Regions from separate parts of the Rossellomorea yichunensis genome, predicted to be linked through region 4. Evidence: predicted binding sites of a transcription regulator. Region 4 holds the regulator's gene; each other region holds the start of a gene.
The links. The regulator LexA, encoded in region 4, represses DNA repair genes until DNA is damaged. The targets are predictions, from matches to a motif close to CGAACATATGTTCG.
Positions count from the first base shown of each region.

Region 1 (4,219 bases), on a different contig from region 4:
TATCCAGTTGTGGATACATAGCCTATGTCGTCATTTTAAGATGGTTTGATATTAATGGATGGGAAGCGATTTTGCCCCAGGCGATTGGAATGTTTATCGGGGCGGTTGTCATTACGTTCAGGCATAAGCCCTTTACAAAATATACGGTACGAAATATCTTGACCGGTCTGATGTGGGCATCGGGGAATCTAGGCTTGCTGCTTGCGCTTCCACGCATCGGGGTGGCAACGAGCTTCTCCCTATCTCAAACAGGGATCGTCATTTCTACCCTTGGAGGTTTGTTTTTCTTAGGTGAAAAGAAATCCAGGAAGCAAATCCTTCTCGTCATTGCAGGGTGTGTTCTTATCATTATAGGCGGTGTTCTATTAGGCTTTACGAAAGATTAAGGAGGAATGGATATGTATTCAGATCTAACAGGGAAGGTTGTCGTTATAACCGGAGCTGCTACTGGAATAGGAAAGGCGATTGCCAAAAGATTTGCCAGTGAAGGCTGTAAAGTGGTCATTAATTATTTCAAAGAAGAAGAAAATCCTGAAGAACTAGTAAGGGAAATCGAAGAAGCAGGGGGAACAGCCTCCATCATTCAAGGTGATGTGTCAAAAGAAGCAGATGTTCAGGGCTTTGTTAAATTGGCCCATGATACATATGGTCGCCTTGATATCTATGTGAACAACGCAGGAATCGAGAATGAGGTACCCTCTGAGAATCTTTCACTCGAAGATTGGCAGAGAGTCATCAACACAAATCTGACGGGGACCTTTCTCGGGTGCCGCGAAGCAGCGAAATACATGCTTGATCATAATATCAAAGGGTCGATCATCAACGTTTCTTCCGTTCATGAAATCATACCGTGGCCTCACTTTGCTCATTATGCGGCCAGTAAGGGTGGTGTGAAATTATTAATGGAGAGTCTTGCATTAGAATTCGCACCCGATGGAATCCGGGTAAACAATATTGCTCCCGGAGCCATTGATACTCCCATCAATGCCGAGAAATTTTCCGATCCCGAAAAGAAAAAAGGTGTGGAAAAGCTCATTCAAATGGGCTATATCGGGGAACCGGAGCAAATTGCTTCCTGTGCAGCCTTTTTGGCTTCAGAGCAGGCAAGTTATGTTACAGGAACCACCCTCATCGCTGATGGGGGCATGACGAAATATCCAGGATTCCAAGCCGGGAGAGGCTGATGTATGTATAGGAGTAGGCCAACATCATAATATGATGTTGGTCTTTTTATTGTGTTATGAGTTGAAGTATTCTTAATGCATTATAGTGATGATCCGCCTGACCAAGCCGCCTCCGCTTTTCTTGATGTCCAGCTCCAGGGGCTAGTCCCTCGAGGTCATAAGCTAAATTGACCAAAAAGGCAAAGAACGCCTTTCCGGTCAATTCATCTTATGCTTGTCGGGCCTGATCAAGCCGCCTCCGCTTTTCTTGATGTCCAGCTCCGGCGGCTAGGCCCTCGAGGTCATAAGTCAAATCCACAAAAAAGGCAAAGAGCGCCTTTTATGAGGATTCGTCTTATGCTTGTCGGACCTGATCAAGCCGCCTCCGCTTTTCTTGTTATTCTCTCTATTTCCATTAATTTTTGTTGAAAGGGAACGTATATTCGGTTAGAATCATAATTATACTATATAAGAACGTTTGTTCTATTTTAGGTAAAATGGAGGGCGAATATATGACTGTCGATTACAGTGTGCTGCCACACCATAAGATTCTGTGCATCGATATGAAGAGCTTTTATGCTAGCTGTTCGGCTGTCATGCTGGGTCTCGATCCTCTTGAATGCCATTTGGCCGTAGTAGGGGATAGGGACCGCCAAGGAAGTATTGTGTTAGCGGCATCACCCAGGCTGAAGAAGGACTTTGGGATCAAAACGGGCTCGCGGATGTTTGAAATCCCAAAGGACCCGCGCATCCGGCTTGTAGAGCCAAAAATGGCTACGTATGTCAGGATATCGACTGAATTGACGCGATTGTTCCATCGCTACGTACCGAAAGATGCCATTCATACGTATAGCGTGGACGAAAGTTTTATCAAGATTGATGGAGCGACGAATCTTTGGGGGGATGCCACGACCATTGCCCGCAAAATCAAGGATGATATGGAAAGGGAGTTTCAGCTGCCGTGCGCCATAGGGATCGGTCCCAATATGCTGTTATCTAAGCTTTGCCTGGATCTCGAAGCAAAAAAAGAGGGGGTCGCCGAATGGACCTATGAAGACGTTCCGGAAAAGCTGTGGCCGTTATCGCCTTTACGAGAAATGTGGGGGATTGGCGGACGCTTAGAAAAAACGCTCAATCGCATGGGCATTTTCTCTGTCGGGCAATTGGCGCAGTATGACCTTGAGAAGCTGGAGGCCAAGTTCGGCGTTATGGGAAATCAACTTTATTACCACGCATGGGGAGTTGATTTATCTGAAATAGGAGCACCGATCATGGATGGTCAAATCAGCTTTGGCAAGGGGCAGATCCTGTTGCGCGATTATAAGGAGAAAGAGGAAATCAAACGTGTCATTTTAGAAATGTGTGAAGAAGTCGCCAGGCGCGCCCGCACCCATCGCAAGGCGGGGAGAACAATAAGCTTTGGCGTCGGTTACAGTCACGAAGAATTTGGTGGAGGGTTTCACCGGTCGCGGACCATCGAGGAGCCGACCAATATCACCATGGATTTATATCGTGTATGTCTGGAGTTATTTGAAGAGAATTACAACGGGAAAACTGTACGGAAAATCAACATCGCTCTTTCAAATATTGTAGATGATGGGGCCTTGCAGATTTCTTTGTTCGAGCCGAATCGGTGGGAGAAGCGGGAGCTGGGGTATGTAGTGGACCGAATCCGAAATAAATATGGATCAGCAGCCCTTCTCCGGGCCGTATCCTATACAGAAGCAGGAACAGCAAGGCATCGTGCCCGCCTGGTGGGTGGACATAAATCGTAAATATAGGAGGTGAGAGGATTGATCCGCGATCGAGGAAGAATCAAGTGGACATCTATGATGCTGCCGGAGCACGTGAAATTACTCAGGGATTGGGCAAAGGAAGATACGCACGAGAAGAGGATCGAACTTGACGAGCAGGAACTGGACAGGATGAATGAAGTCGTCGCAGAGGCGATGGAGTTTGGTAAATCGGTGTCGATTACTCACTATGTAAAGCACCGTCATCAATTATCGATTGGAACCGTTCACCATGTCGACTCACTGGAAGGGAAGCTGCACGTCGTAGACAGGTTTGAAGACGTACACTATATTCCACTTGCAAGCATTGTGGACATTCGTTTTTTCGATTGACAGCCCAATGAAAAGAGAGACTTCACCCTGGTGAAGTCTCTCTTTTCATTCCATTTACTCTTCGTCCAATACTTTTTCTGCGCGCACACATGATTCGAATTTTCCTTTATGAGACGCGTCACAAAACGGCATGTTTGTAGACAAACCACAACGGCAAAGAGTAAACACTTGTTTCGTTGGAAATACATTTCCGTCAGCATCAATAAGTTCCACGTCCCCGCTTACACGAAAAGAACCATTATCGTTCACTTTAATTTGAGCTTTTGCCATGAAAAACCACCCTTTCTAGAAAATACAAAAGAATCCCCACTATCGATAGTAAAGTGAAAACAGTAAAAAAGCAATATTCTAAAGGAAACAAATAAAATGTGATAGGATAAGGGATAGAGGAGGTCGTCGTCGGATGAAAATTGAACTAACGAACGAAGCAACCAAAAAGATTCAAGATAAAGTCGGGGCCCAAAATGGTCACCTGAAATTGAAATATGATACAGAAGGCTGCGGCTGTGTTGTCAGCGGTATTCCTACTTTATGGTTTGTCCATCATCCCGTTGAAGGTGAAGATATAAAGATAGAAACGAACAGCTATCCGATTCTAGTGGAAAAATCAAAGAGGGTATTCCTAGACGAAGAGTTAAAAATTGATTTTTCTTCACAAAGCAACACGTTTCAGTTAAAGAGTCCCGGCCAGATCATAAATGGGAGAATGAACTTTTTGATGTTTCCGGGAGAATGAAAATAAAAGCCTCAGATCTGAGAGAGAACATCGAAGATCCGAGGCTTTTTATAATATTAAATAATTTATGATATTGCAGGGGTAAATCATTCTTTAGATACTAATCTAGTTCATTCATCAATTCCTCAAACAGGCGGGCCACTGAAACCCCTGTCTTCCATTCGTCCATCCCGTCCTCTACAGACCAGCACGCA
Region 1 is NZ_JAVYAD010000002.1:516,965-521,183, reverse strand. It holds gene RSX31_RS07230 (GRP family sugar transporter) at 1-386, shown strand, start outside; gene RSX31_RS07225 (glucose-1-dehydrogenase) at 399-1,184, shown strand; gene RSX31_RS07220 (Y-family DNA polymerase) at 1,676-2,938, shown strand; gene RSX31_RS07215 (YolD-like family protein) at 2,957-3,289, shown strand; gene RSX31_RS07210 (CDGSH iron-sulfur domain-containing protein) at 3,344-3,559, opposite strand; gene RSX31_RS07205 (iron-sulfur cluster biosynthesis family protein) at 3,693-4,025, shown strand; gene RSX31_RS07200 (aminoglycoside phosphotransferase family protein) at 4,126-4,219, opposite strand, start outside.
Region 1: RSX31_RS07220 (Y-family DNA polymerase) is a predicted target of LexA. The motif match lies at 1,596-1,609, and genes of this name have one in related genera.

Region 2 (4,219 bases), on a different contig from region 4:
ACTTCTCAAAGAGAAAACAGACCTGGATGTTAAAGTGGAAGAAGGACTGGGGGAAGTATCGATTTTGACGCCCGCTCTTGAAAAAGGTGACATCGACGTATATATCGAGTACACAGGAACCGGACTCGAAGCGGTGTTAAAAGAGCAGGCGAAGGAAGGGGCTTCAGCTGAAGAAATTCTATCTCAAGTCCGTAAAGGATACGAAGAAAAATTCAATGTGACATGGTTAAAACCACTGGGATTCGAGAACACGTATACCCTTGCTTATACTCAAGATCAGGACTTTGATGCCAAAACGTTCTCTGACCTTGTTCCCCTTTCGAAAGATTTAAGCTTTGGTGCGCCGCATCAATTCTACGAACGTGAAGGTGATGGGTACGATGCATTTGCAGAGGCATATGGTTACGAATTCAAAGCGAAAGAAAGCTTTGACCCGAACATTATGTATGAAGCAGTGAAGAACGGAGATGTAGATATTATTCCGGCCTTTACAACCGATGGAAGAATACAACGTTACAATCTCAAAACGACTACGGATGACAAAGGATTCTTCCCACCCTATGATGCTGCTCCTATCATCCGTCAGGAAGTTCTGGAAGAGCATCCTGAAGTAGAAGAAGTCCTGAATGAATTAGCAGGACAAATTTCTGAGGAAGAGATGAGTGAGATGAATGCAAAGGTGGATATGGATAAACAAGATCCCAAAGACGTAGCGCGTGAATTTCTCCTATCCAAGGGATTAATTGAAGAGTAACCGATCAAGAAGTGTCAGAAAGGATTAGGAGTAGCAACACGTCCTTTGTCCCTCTGACACTTCATTCTGTTTAGATGAATTTATAAAATTTTGAAAAATTAAAGGGAAATATGATATAAAAGAAGAATAGGTCTTAAGAAACAGTCAAGAATGAATGGATAAGGAACGATGAAGGAGTTGTAAGCATCTATGGAAAACCCATCCCGACAGGAAATTGGAAACATCCTTAAACAATCAAAACGCATTGCGGTGATCGGATTAAGTGACAATCCTGCACGTACATCTTATATGGTCTCAAAAGCGATGCAGGATCAAGGCTATGAGATTATCCCTGTAAATCCAACCATTGATTCCGCATTGGGTGTTAAAGCGGTATCTTCTCTGAAGGAGATTGAAGGACCGATTGACATTGTCAATGTATTTCGCCGCTCAGAATTTTTACCAGAGATCGCGATAGAATTTGATGAAATCGACTCTAACGTGTTTTGGGCGCAACAGGGTGTAATGAATGAAGAGGCTTATCGCTTTTTGAAAGAACGTGGGTATACAGTCATTATGGATCGCTGTATTAAGGTTGAACATGCTTTAACCAAATAACTCTCACTCGTAACAAGCGGCTCTTACCGCTTGTTTTTTTTCGGGTCGACTTTTCTTCTTTCACCACTAAAAAAACCGGTTCATACAGTAGAAAACAGTCCAATATCAAAGCTGTTCTAGGAAATTACATTTGCGAAAATCAAATAAAACGCTACAATAAGCAATAGTGGTTTACCTCAGAAATGATCAAAACAGGTAAACGAACAAACGTTCTTGTGTTATAGTTAACATATACATAACCAATACTACCGTACAAGCACTATTTACGGATAGAGAAGTTTTGAAAGGGGAATGTTCGTGGCCAACCAGAATAAGACCATGGATTACAATGATGATGCCATTCAAGTATTAGAAGGTTTAGAAGCCGTACGTAAGAGACCTGGAATGTATATAGGCTCTACAGATTCAAGAGGATTGCATCATTTAGTATACGAAATTGTCGATAATTCGGTGGATGAAGCATTAGCAGGCTTCGGAAATGAGATTATTGTAACGATACATAAGGATAATAGCATCTCTGTGCAGGATAAAGGACGCGGGATGCCTACTGGAATGCATAAGCTTGGCAAGCCCACACCTGAAGTCATCTTGACTGTGTTGCACGCAGGAGGGAAATTCGGTCAAGGCGGGTACAAGACCAGTGGCGGCTTGCATGGTGTAGGTGCCTCAGTCGTAAACGCCCTATCTGAATGGCTTGTTGTGACGATTGAAAGAGATGGAATGAAGTATGAACAGCGTTTCACAAAAGGTGGAAAACCGGAAACCACTCTTGAGAAAATCGGAAAAACAAAAAAATCCGGAACCTGTATCCATTTCAAACCTGACCCGGAGATCTTCAGTAATACCACCTATAATTATGAAACGCTATGTGAGCGTCTAAGGGAATCTGCATTCCTTCTTAAAGGATTAAAAATTGAAATCATTGATGAGCGTCATGATCAGAAGGAAGTCTTTCACTTTGAGAGCGGGATCCAGGCCTTTGTTCAATACTTAAACGAAGAAAAAGATGTGCTTCATAACGTAGCTTTCTTTGAAGGAGAAAATCATACCATCGAAGTGGAGTTCGCCTTTCAATTTAATGACGGGTTCTCTGAAAACATTCTGTCATTCGTGAACAATGTTCGTACTAAAGACGGAGGTACCCACGAAGCCGGAGCAAAGACCGCCATGACCCGTGTCTTTAATGAGTACGCACGAAAAGTTGGGATTTTAAAAGATCGGGACAAAAATCTTGAAGGGACCGACATTCGTGAAGGCCTTGCCAGTATCGTTTCTGTGCGTATACCGGAACATCTCCTTCAATTTGAAGGGCAGACGAAAGGAAAGCTCGGTACGAGTGAAGCACGTTCAGCCGTGGATGCGGTTGTTTCGGAGCACCTTCTATATTTCTTAGAAGAAAATCCCGATACAAGTTCCCTTCTTATTAAAAAATCCATAAAAGCCGCCCAAGCCCGGGAAGCAGCACGTAAGGCAAGGGAAGATGCGCGTAACGGAAAGAAACGAAAGCGATCTGAAACCGTTCTATCTGGTAAATTAACACCTGCTCAATCGAGAAATCCAGCCCGTAACGAACTCTATCTTGTGGAGGGTGATTCTGCGGGAGGTTCAGCGAAACAAGGTCGTGACCGTAAATTCCAAGCGATCCTTCCACTTCGGGGGAAAGTCATCAATACTGAAAAAGCCAAGCTTCAGGATATCTTCAAAAATGAAGAAATCAATACAATCATACATGCGATCGGTGGTGGAGTCGGTCCGGAATTCAACGTCGGCGACATCAATTACGACAAAATTGTCATCATGACCGATGCCGATACAGATGGGGCCCATATCCAGGTTCTTTTGCTGACCTTCTTCTATCGCTACATGAAACCATTATTAGAAGCGGGGAAAGTTTATATTGCACTTCCTCCTCTCTACAAAGTAAGTAAAGGTACAGGAAAGAAACAAAAGCTTGAATACGCATGGACGGATGAAGAGCTTCAAGGAGCCATCTCTAAAGTTGGTAAAGGGTATATGATCCAGCGCTATAAAGGTCTTGGAGAAATGAACGCCGATCAGCTGTGGGAAACGACTATGGATCCTGAAACACGTGCATTGATCCGTGTCCGCATTGATGATGCTGCACGGGCTGAACGTCGGGTGACGACTCTTATGGGAGATAAAGTAGAGCCGCGCCGTAAATGGATTGAAAGCAATGTAGCATTTGGATTAGAAGAAGATGGAAGTATTCTTGAAAATGAAAACATTACGGTCGCAGAGGAGGGGTAATACATGACAACTGTAGAAAGATATCAAGACTTACCTCTGGAGGAGGTACTTGGCGACCGATTTGGACGTTATAGTAAATACATTATCCAAGAGCGTGCATTACCTGATGCCCGTGACGGGTTAAAGCCCGTACAAAGACGTATCCTTTACGCTATGTACGTGGATGGAAACACCCAGGAAAAAGGATTCCGAAAATCAGCGAAAACCGTTGGTAATGTTATTGGTAACTACCATCCACATGGTGATACATCTGTGTATGACGCCATGGTGCGTATGAGTCAATCGTGGAAAGTGCGTAAATACTTAGTCGAGATGCACGGAAATAACGGAAGCATCGACGGAGATCCGCCTGCTGCCATGCGTTATACAGAGGCTCGACTTTCTGCTATCTCCATGGAGCTCTTACGTGATATCGATAAAAAAACCGTGGACTTTGTACCAAATTTTGATGATACATCCAGTGAACCAACTGTTTTGCCTTCACGTTTTCCGAACCTTTTAGTTAACGGTTCTACTGGTATCTCTGCAGGATATGCAACTGACATTCCACCTCATCACCTTGATGAAGTCATTGATGCGACAATCATGCGTATGGAAAAG
Region 2 is NZ_JAVYAD010000002.1:59,864-64,082, forward strand. It holds gene RSX31_RS04700 (ABC transporter substrate-binding protein) at 1-754, shown strand, start outside; gene RSX31_RS04705 (CoA-binding protein) at 944-1,351, shown strand; gene parE (DNA topoisomerase IV subunit B) at 1,649-3,619, shown strand; gene parC (DNA topoisomerase IV subunit A) at 3,623-4,219, shown strand, end outside.
Region 2: parE (DNA topoisomerase IV subunit B) is a predicted target of LexA. The motif match lies at 1,552-1,565, and genes of this name have one in related genera.

Region 3 (4,219 bases), 440 kb from region 4:
GATGCTGATGTAATCGTCTTTATCTCTCATTCAGGATCGAACAAAGATTTATTGGAAGTATTGGACGTAGCGAAGAAAAATCGGGTAACGACCATCGCCATTACTCACTTTGCCAAATCACCTTTAAGCATCGGGGTCGACATTCCTCTATTTACAGTTTCTCAAGAAACCGAATATCGATCTGAAGCACTTGCTTCAAGAATCAGTCAGCTTAGTATTGTCGATGCCCTCTACGTTAACACCATGATGAAGAGAAAAGATCTATCCAAATCTTCCCTGCAAAAAATGCGTGACGCGATTTCCATTAAGAAAATATAATTGTAAAAAGGGACGGACCTTTTCAGGAGATCCGTCCCCAATCATTATTTCGGATACTTCAGTGCATTCTTTTCCAACTTCTCATATACTTCCTTTTCTAAGTCGATATCCATTTTATCAGCCAGCTGGACTAAATAAATCAGGACATCAGCCATTTCTTCTTTAATATTTTGACGTGTCGCTTCCACTGCTTCCCGGCTTGTTTTCCATTGGAAATTTTCCAGGAGTTCATTTGCCTCTAATGAAATGGAAATGGCAAGATCCTTTTCATTATGATTGGCATCCCAATTTCGTTCATCCCTGAACTCAATGACTTTTTCATACATTTGTTTCATCTACTCTCTCCCATTTCCCTTTGATCATTTACCGCTTCTTTACTATATCATGGGTGGAAAAAGGAATGTACGGTGATATTATGATTCCAGTCTTTCAAGGCGGAAATATCTCACCAAGTGTGTGTCTTTCCCTTTCTTACCAAGGATAAAGATGATTCACAGGTTAAGAATAAGAATGTACTGACTACTTACAAATGGGAGGAACAACGTTGACTAATAAAAATGATAATCGTGAACGAAAAAACAAATACCCAAACAATAAAAAAAGCGATACTGAATTCTCGAAAGAACTCAATATCCGCAGTGAAGTGACGAAGAAGGATTTAGGAAAATAAATTTTAGAGAATGTGAAGGCTGCTTTTTATAGCGGCCGATTTAATTGAGACATAATGGAAAGACAACCATTAATTTTTCAATATATCACCGGTTACTTAAATATCTCCATAAAAAAACAGACTCACGAATGAGTCTGTTTTTGGAGTTGTAAAGTTAGATTATGCTTTACGTACGTTAGCTGCTTGTGGTCCACGAGCACCTTGTTCAACGTCGAAAGATACTTCTTGACCTTCGTCAAGAGATTTGAAACCTTCACCTTGGATCGCTGAGAAGTGTACGAATACGTCGTCTCCACCTTCTACTTCGATGAATCCGAAACCTTTTTCTGCGTTAAACCATTTTACTTTACCATTTTCCATGTTTGTTGCCTCCTAAAGTGCTTTACACACAATGTATTACTATTCTTGCGATATCAGGTGAAAAATCAAATCTTGTTCTTCCCTCGTATACCGGACAAAAATAATTCTTCTATAGAATAACAGTAATGAAACAAATAAGCAAGTTCTTCAACGAGAAGTTTTGAAAGTCAGACCTCTGACATAACCTTCCCCCATCAAATGGTCTTTGGATATGACTAACCATTACTACGTTCATGCACGTTAAAGCGCTACCATTATATTTATCAAGATTTATCATTAATGGGACTCTAAAATGAAGGGTAAACTATGGTATAATGAGAGAATATGAAAGGGAGTGCCCAATGAAATCCACAAAAAATCGGTTTAGTAATGGCGCAATGGTTACGATAAAGGAAACTGGCGAAACAGTGACAATATTGAAATGGCAATACGTAAAAAATATGAAACGATACTCATACATCGTAAAGGAACATCCTGGCACGTTTTATTTTGAGGAAGAATTAGAAGTCAACTAAAAGAAGTGATCATATCTTAATATGATTTTGGCAAGGACTCTTACATGATCTCCAACAGAGTCCTTTTTACTTTGAAGGACAAGTCGGCGCAGGCCGTGTAACTTTGAGAATCCGTTATAAAGATTGATTTACATATTAAAGAAGAAGAAAGCCTGCATCTTTTAAATAAGATGCAGGCTTTCTTTATGTATGACCTGTGAGGGATTCGAACCCACGACCCCTTCCCTGTCAAGGAAGTGCTCTCCCACTGAGCTAACAAGTCGCGATGGAAGGTATATATTAAATTATAGTCATGATAAGAAAAATGTCAATCATTTTTTGTTCTATTCATTTATATTCTGGGAATTCATGTATAAAGGAACATTCGTTCGCATATACTGTGAGTACACTTCCTGGAGAGGAGCCCACAAATGAATACGGTATTACAGCGCTCATTCATGGACCAACGCCCCATTGAAATTATCTATATGACTCCTGAATCCATTTGTACGAAAAGAAAAATCATCGTTAAAAAAATTGATGGGGATTTTATTCTGGCCTATTGCTTACTACGAAAAGATTTCCGCAAATTCAGACTACATGATATTTTGGCCGCTTATCCTCTTCTTCCTTATAAGAAACGAACCATATCCTAATTGGAAACTAAAATACGTGAGGCTGACCTGGTAAAGGGTCAGCCTCACGTATTTTTTTTATGCTGTTGCTTTCTTTGGTGTTTTGTCTTCTCTTTTAATGAAGAATTGTAACGCAAGCATAACAGCAAATAATACTAAACCAATGATGTCTGTGCTTCCCTCCGGATAGATCAGCATTAAACCGGCTGCTACACAAAGGAAACGTTCAATCACATACACTCTTCTGTACCAATACCCAATCATTCCTGCCCCTATGGCCATCATTCCGGTTATTGCCGTAAAGACAACCCATAATAATCTCGGAATGGTTGTATCAATCATCAGCAACTCAGGTGACAGGACGAACATATACGGAATAATAAAGGCTGCAATCGCTAATTTAGCAGAATTGACCCCGGTCCGTATTGGCTCTCCCCCTGACACCCCGGCGGCGGCAAATGCTGCAAGGGCCACCGGCGGCGTGATATCTGCAATGATACCAAAATAAAAGACAAATAAGTGAGCCGCTAACTCAGGTGCACCTAACAAGATGATCGCCGGTGCAGCGATTGTGGACGTGATTACGTAGTTGGCCGTTGTCGGTGATCCCATACCTAGTACAATCGATGCAATCATCGTAAATACCAGAGTCAGGATTAGTTTACCTTCTGATGAATTTGTTAGATCAGCAGCAAGATCAACTAACCCATTCGCAAGTGTCAGCCCTAACCCCGTTTTTGTCACTACGCCGACAATCATCCCTGCAGCCGCAGTTGCTACCGCTACAGAAAGCGCAGTACGTGCACCGTCTACGAGTGCGTCAACTGCATCTTTAAAGCCAATCCTTGTCTCTTTTCGAATCGCGCTAATCACGACCGTAGCAACAATTGACCAAAGTGCTGCACGCATAACACTCATACCGCTCACTAATAAAATAATGACTGTAAGAATCGGCATTAATAAGTAGATTTTCTTTAAAACTTCTTTACGATTAGGCATCTCTTCGTCCGAAAGACCGCGAAGACCGATTCGCTTCGCTTCAAAATGAGTCATAATCCAAATTCCTGTAAAATACAAAAGAGCAGGAATGGTGGCAGCCTTTGCGATATCCCAGTATGAGATGCCTCCAATGAATTCAACCATTAAGAATGCTGCAGCTCCCATGATTGGCGGCATTAACTGACCACCCGTTGAGGCCGCTGCCTCTACTCCACCTGCAAACTCTTTACGATAGCCAAGCTTTTTCATCATTGGAATGGTAAAGGAACCAGATGTTACAACGTTTGCAACGGAGCTCCCGCTGATTGTTCCTTGCAGGGCACTCGAGAAGATTGCAACCTTAGCAGGACCACCAGTGCGTTTACCGGCAATGGCAACAGCTAAATCATTAAAATATTGCCCTACGCCTGTTTTAACGAGGAAGGCCCCGAATAATAAGAATAGGAAGATGAAGGTTGCTGAAACATATAGTGGCGTGCCAAGGATCCCTTCACTGGTAAAGAACATCGTCTTCACGATATCGTCCCAATCATATCCCCTGTGCGCAAGGAATCCAGGCATCAATCGACCATAATACATATAGAGAATGAAAGCAGATGCGATAATCGTGATGGGGAAACCGACTGCACGACGGGTTGCCTCCAATACTAAGATCATCGCAGCAAAACCAACATAAAAATCAAGTGATGTCATAATGCCGACCCTGCTGACAATGTCATCTTGCATAATCGGCCAGTATGCAC
Region 3 is NZ_JAVYAD010000001.1:307,150-311,368, reverse strand. It holds gene RSX31_RS01610 (MurR/RpiR family transcriptional regulator) at 1-318, shown strand, start outside; gene RSX31_RS01605 (nucleotide pyrophosphohydrolase) at 363-653, opposite strand; gene RSX31_RS01600 (hypothetical protein) at 863-988, shown strand; gene RSX31_RS01595 (cold-shock protein) at 1,148-1,348, opposite strand; gene RSX31_RS01590 (hypothetical protein) at 1,690-1,863, shown strand; tRNA gene RSX31_RS01585 (tRNA-Val) at 2,054-2,125, opposite strand; gene RSX31_RS01580 (WYL domain-containing protein) at 2,274-2,498, shown strand; gene RSX31_RS01575 (TRAP transporter permease) at 2,556-4,219, opposite strand, start outside.
Region 3: RSX31_RS01580 (WYL domain-containing protein) is a predicted target of LexA. The motif match lies at 2,221-2,234, and genes of this name have one in related genera.

Region 4 (4,219 bases):
GTTCTTCAATTGAAGGGTTTGTTCGAATTGAAGAATCAGATATGTACCTATTCCCTGATTTAGACACTTGGTTAGTATTCCCATGGACAGCTGAAAAAGGAAAAGTAGCCCGACTGATCTGTGATATCTACAATCCAGATGGCACTCCATTCGAAGGAGATCCGCGTAACAATTTAAAGCGCATCTTAAGTCAAATGGAAGAGCTAGGGTTTACTGACTTCAATCTTGGACCTGAGCCAGAATTCTTCCTCTTTAAATTAGACGTAAATGGTGAGCCGACATTAGAATTGAACGATAACGGTGGCTACTTCGATTTAGCTCCTACAGATTTAGGGGAGAACTGCCGTCGGGATATCGCATTAGAACTAGAAGAAATGGGCTTTGAAATCGAAGCATCACACCACGAAGTTGCACCTGGTCAACATGAGATCGACTTTAAATATGCAAGTGCATTAAGAGCATGTGATGATATCCAAACATTTAAACTAGTGGTTAAAACGATTGCACGCAAGCATGGATTACACGCAACATTCATGCCTAAGCCTCTATTTGGTGTAAATGGATCGGGAATGCACTGTAACATGTCCCTATTCAAAAATGGGGAAAACTCTTTCTTCGATGAAAAGGGAGATCTGCAATTAAGCGATACAGCTCGTCAATTCCTTGCAGGTATCATTAAACATGCAACTGACTTTACAGCGATCACTAACCCGACTGTAAACTCATACAAGCGTTTAGTACCTGGATATGAAGCACCTTGTTATGTTGCATGGTCTGCTCGTAACCGCAGCCCATTAATCCGTATCCCTGCTTCTCGTGGATTAAGCACACGTGTTGAGGTCCGTAGTGTTGACCCGGCCGCAAACCCATACTTGGCGATGGCTGTATTACTGGCTGCTGGATTGGATGGAATCAAGAATAACCTTCCAGCTCCTAAGCCAATCGACCGCAACATTTATGTTATGGATAAAAAAGAGCGTGAAGAAGCGGGAATCGTAGATCTTCCAGCAACTTTACACGCTGCATTAGAAAACCTTAAAACAAATGAAGTAATCGTTAAATCCCTTGGAGAACACATCTTCGAACACTTCGTTGAAGCGAAAGAAATCGAATGGGATATGTTCCGTACACAAGTACACCCATGGGAGCGCGAGCAATACATTCAAATGTATTAATCCTAAAAAAGTGTATTTTATTCAAAAGGAGTGGAGGCAGCATAAATGCTGCCTCCACTCGTTTTTTAGGCCATCAAAAATATAAGCCGCTATGTATACATAGCGGCTTATTACATATTAATGTACTTGACGATAAACTCCGACAACTTTTCCTAAAATGGATACATTTCGTAAAATGATCGGAGCCATGGTTGAATTCTCTGGTTGTAATCGGACATAGTCCTTTTCTTTAAAGAAGCGTTTTACAGTCGCTTCATCTTCCTCAGTCATCGCTACGACGATATCTCCATTGTTCGCTGTTTGTTGCTGACGCACGATAACAAAATCCCCATCCAAGATCCCGGCCTCTATCATACTGTCACCCATGATTTCCAGCATGAAGACCTGTTCATCCGAAGGTGCCATACGCTCAGGCAGTGGGAAGAATTCCTCGACATTCTCAACAGCCGTGATGGGTTGACCGGCTGTAACCTTACCGATTAAAGGAACGTTAACAACCCGCTGACGCGGTATCGTATCCTCTTCAAGATTTAAGATTTCGATGGCTCTTGGTTTAGTGGGATCTCTACGAATAAGACCTTTACTCTCTAACCTGGCCAGATGTCCGTGTACGGTGGAACTAGAAGCAAGACCAACGGCTTCCCCGATTTCCCGTACGGAAGGTGGGTACCCTTTTTCTCTTACTGCAATTTTAATATATTCTAGTATGTCCTGCTGTCTTTTAGACAATTTTGTCATGTTCACGCACCTCTATTATAGATCTTATGTTCCCATTATAGCATGTCTTTCCAGCCGATACAAACATAAGTTCGAATTTCTGTTGACACCAAACGAATGTTCGTATTACAATGAATATAACAAAAACAGAACAAACATTCGTATGGAGGTATTTTTTATGTTAACACACATTTGGAATCGTTTCTCTTACATTATTATATTATTTATTTTAGCGCTTTTATCTGCAGCCTATTTGCTAGTGGTCATGGCAAACCAGCCGTCATATCAAAGCATCACCGTTCAGGATGGAGACACACTATGGACTATTGCCAAACAGTACAATGAAGAATATTCTATGACGGTGGAAGAATTTATCGCTTGGGTCGGAGAGGAAAATAATCTCACATCATTCTCAATCAAACCCGGTGAATCACTTGTGTTACCTATAGAAAATCCAACATTATCCACCCATTCAGACTATGAATTGGTAATGAACGAAGAATAGAGGGATAGAAGATGAAGGCAGTAATTTACTGCAGAGTCAGTACAAAGAAAGACACGCAGGAAACATCCTTGGAACGTCAAGAAGAGGAATTAGTGAAATTAGCACAAGAACACCAATACGAAGTGGTTGCTATCATAAAAGATCAAGCAAGCGGTTTTGAGTTGGATCGCCCTGGTGTTCTTGAACTTCTTGATTTGATTAAAGAGGAGTCGATTGAGGCTGTTCTCATACAGGACGAAACAAGAATTGGTAGAGGGAATGCCAAAATTGCTCTTATTCATTGTTTATTAAAAGAGGAAGTCAAGATCATCAGTCAAACACATAGTGGGGAGCTTCACTTATCTGAATCAGATTCTATGGTGATTAATATTGTAAGTATGGTTGAGGAGTATCAAAGGAAACTCCATAATTTAAAAATCAGACGAGGTATGAAAAGGGCAGTGGAAAATGGTTTTCAACCTCATAAAAATCTAAAAAATAAAGGGAATGCAGATGGAAGAGAGCGGATTGAAGTACCCGTTGAGGAAATTGTCAGGTTAAGAAAGAACGAACTGACATTTGCTGAAATTGCAGCCACTTTAAGAGGGTTTGGGTATAATGTCTCCAAAGCTACCGTACATAGGCGTTTCAAAGAATATATGTCTTCATTGGAAAATGCGTAACTCTTGTTTTATCTCCTTTAATCTAGTAACATGACGATAGAATTAAGCTTTACTATTGGTTGTGTATTAGATTTTGCTTACTATGCAATAAAGGAGTTTTTATAGATGCTTTCAAAAACAAAAATGAATCGAATCAATGAACTTGCCAAGAAGTCCAAGAGTAGCGGACTAACCGAACAAGAAGCAAAAGAGCAGTCCAAGTTGAGAAAAGAATACCTGGAAACGTTTCGTCAATCGATGAAAGGGACCATTGAAAATACAAGAATATTTGATCCGGAAGGTAATGAAGTGACGCCTAAGAAGATTCAGGATATACAGACTAAGAAGAAAATGAACTAAATGAATGAACTGCCAGGTCCATATTATATGGACCTGGCAGTTTTTTTCATCTTCACCCCTTATGAAATCATAAGGTTTTTTATTTTCAACGATCATAAAGTCATGTTATCATTCAAGATAGTTGTATAAACTATCAAAGAAGATTAATATTAATAAGGTACATTAAAAGGAAGGATGTCTGACATATGTTTGATAACACAGATCAGTTAGCAATTAATACAATCCGTACATTATCTATCGATGCAATTGAAAAAGCAGGTTCTGGCCACCCCGGAATGCCTATGGGAGCAGCTCCGATGGCGTATGCTCTTTGGACAAGATTCATGAACCATAATCCGAAAAATCCTGAGTGGTTTAACCGGGACCGCTTCGTTTTATCTGCCGGTCATGGATCCATGCTATTATATAGCCTGCTTCATTTATCAGGTTATGACGTTTCAATGGAAGATCTTAAAGAATTCCGTCAATGGGGAAGTAAAACTCCGGGTCACCCGGAATACAAACATACTCCAGGAGTAGAAGCTACGACTGGACCATTAGGACAAGGAATCGGTATGGCAGTCGGTATGGCACTAGCTGAAAGGCATTTAGCGACTACATACAATAAGGATCAATACGATATGGTAGATCATTTTACATATTCTATTTGTGGAGATGGAGACTTAATGGAGGGTGTGGCCTCTGAAGCAGCTTCATTGGCAGGTCACTTGAAATTAGGTCGTCTAGTAGTTCTCTATGATTCAAATGATATTTCACTTGATGGAGAGTTAGACAAATCTTTCTCTGAAAGTGTGAAAGGCCGATTTGAATCATATGGTTGG
Region 4 is NZ_JAVYAD010000001.1:747,112-751,330, forward strand. It holds gene glnA (type I glutamate--ammonia ligase) at 1-1,175, shown strand, start outside; gene lexA (transcriptional repressor LexA) at 1,293-1,913, opposite strand; gene yneA (cell division suppressor protein YneA) at 2,071-2,397, shown strand; gene RSX31_RS03695 (YneB family resolvase-like protein) at 2,409-3,059, shown strand; gene RSX31_RS03700 (DUF896 domain-containing protein) at 3,165-3,398, shown strand; gene tkt (transketolase) at 3,584-4,219, shown strand, end outside.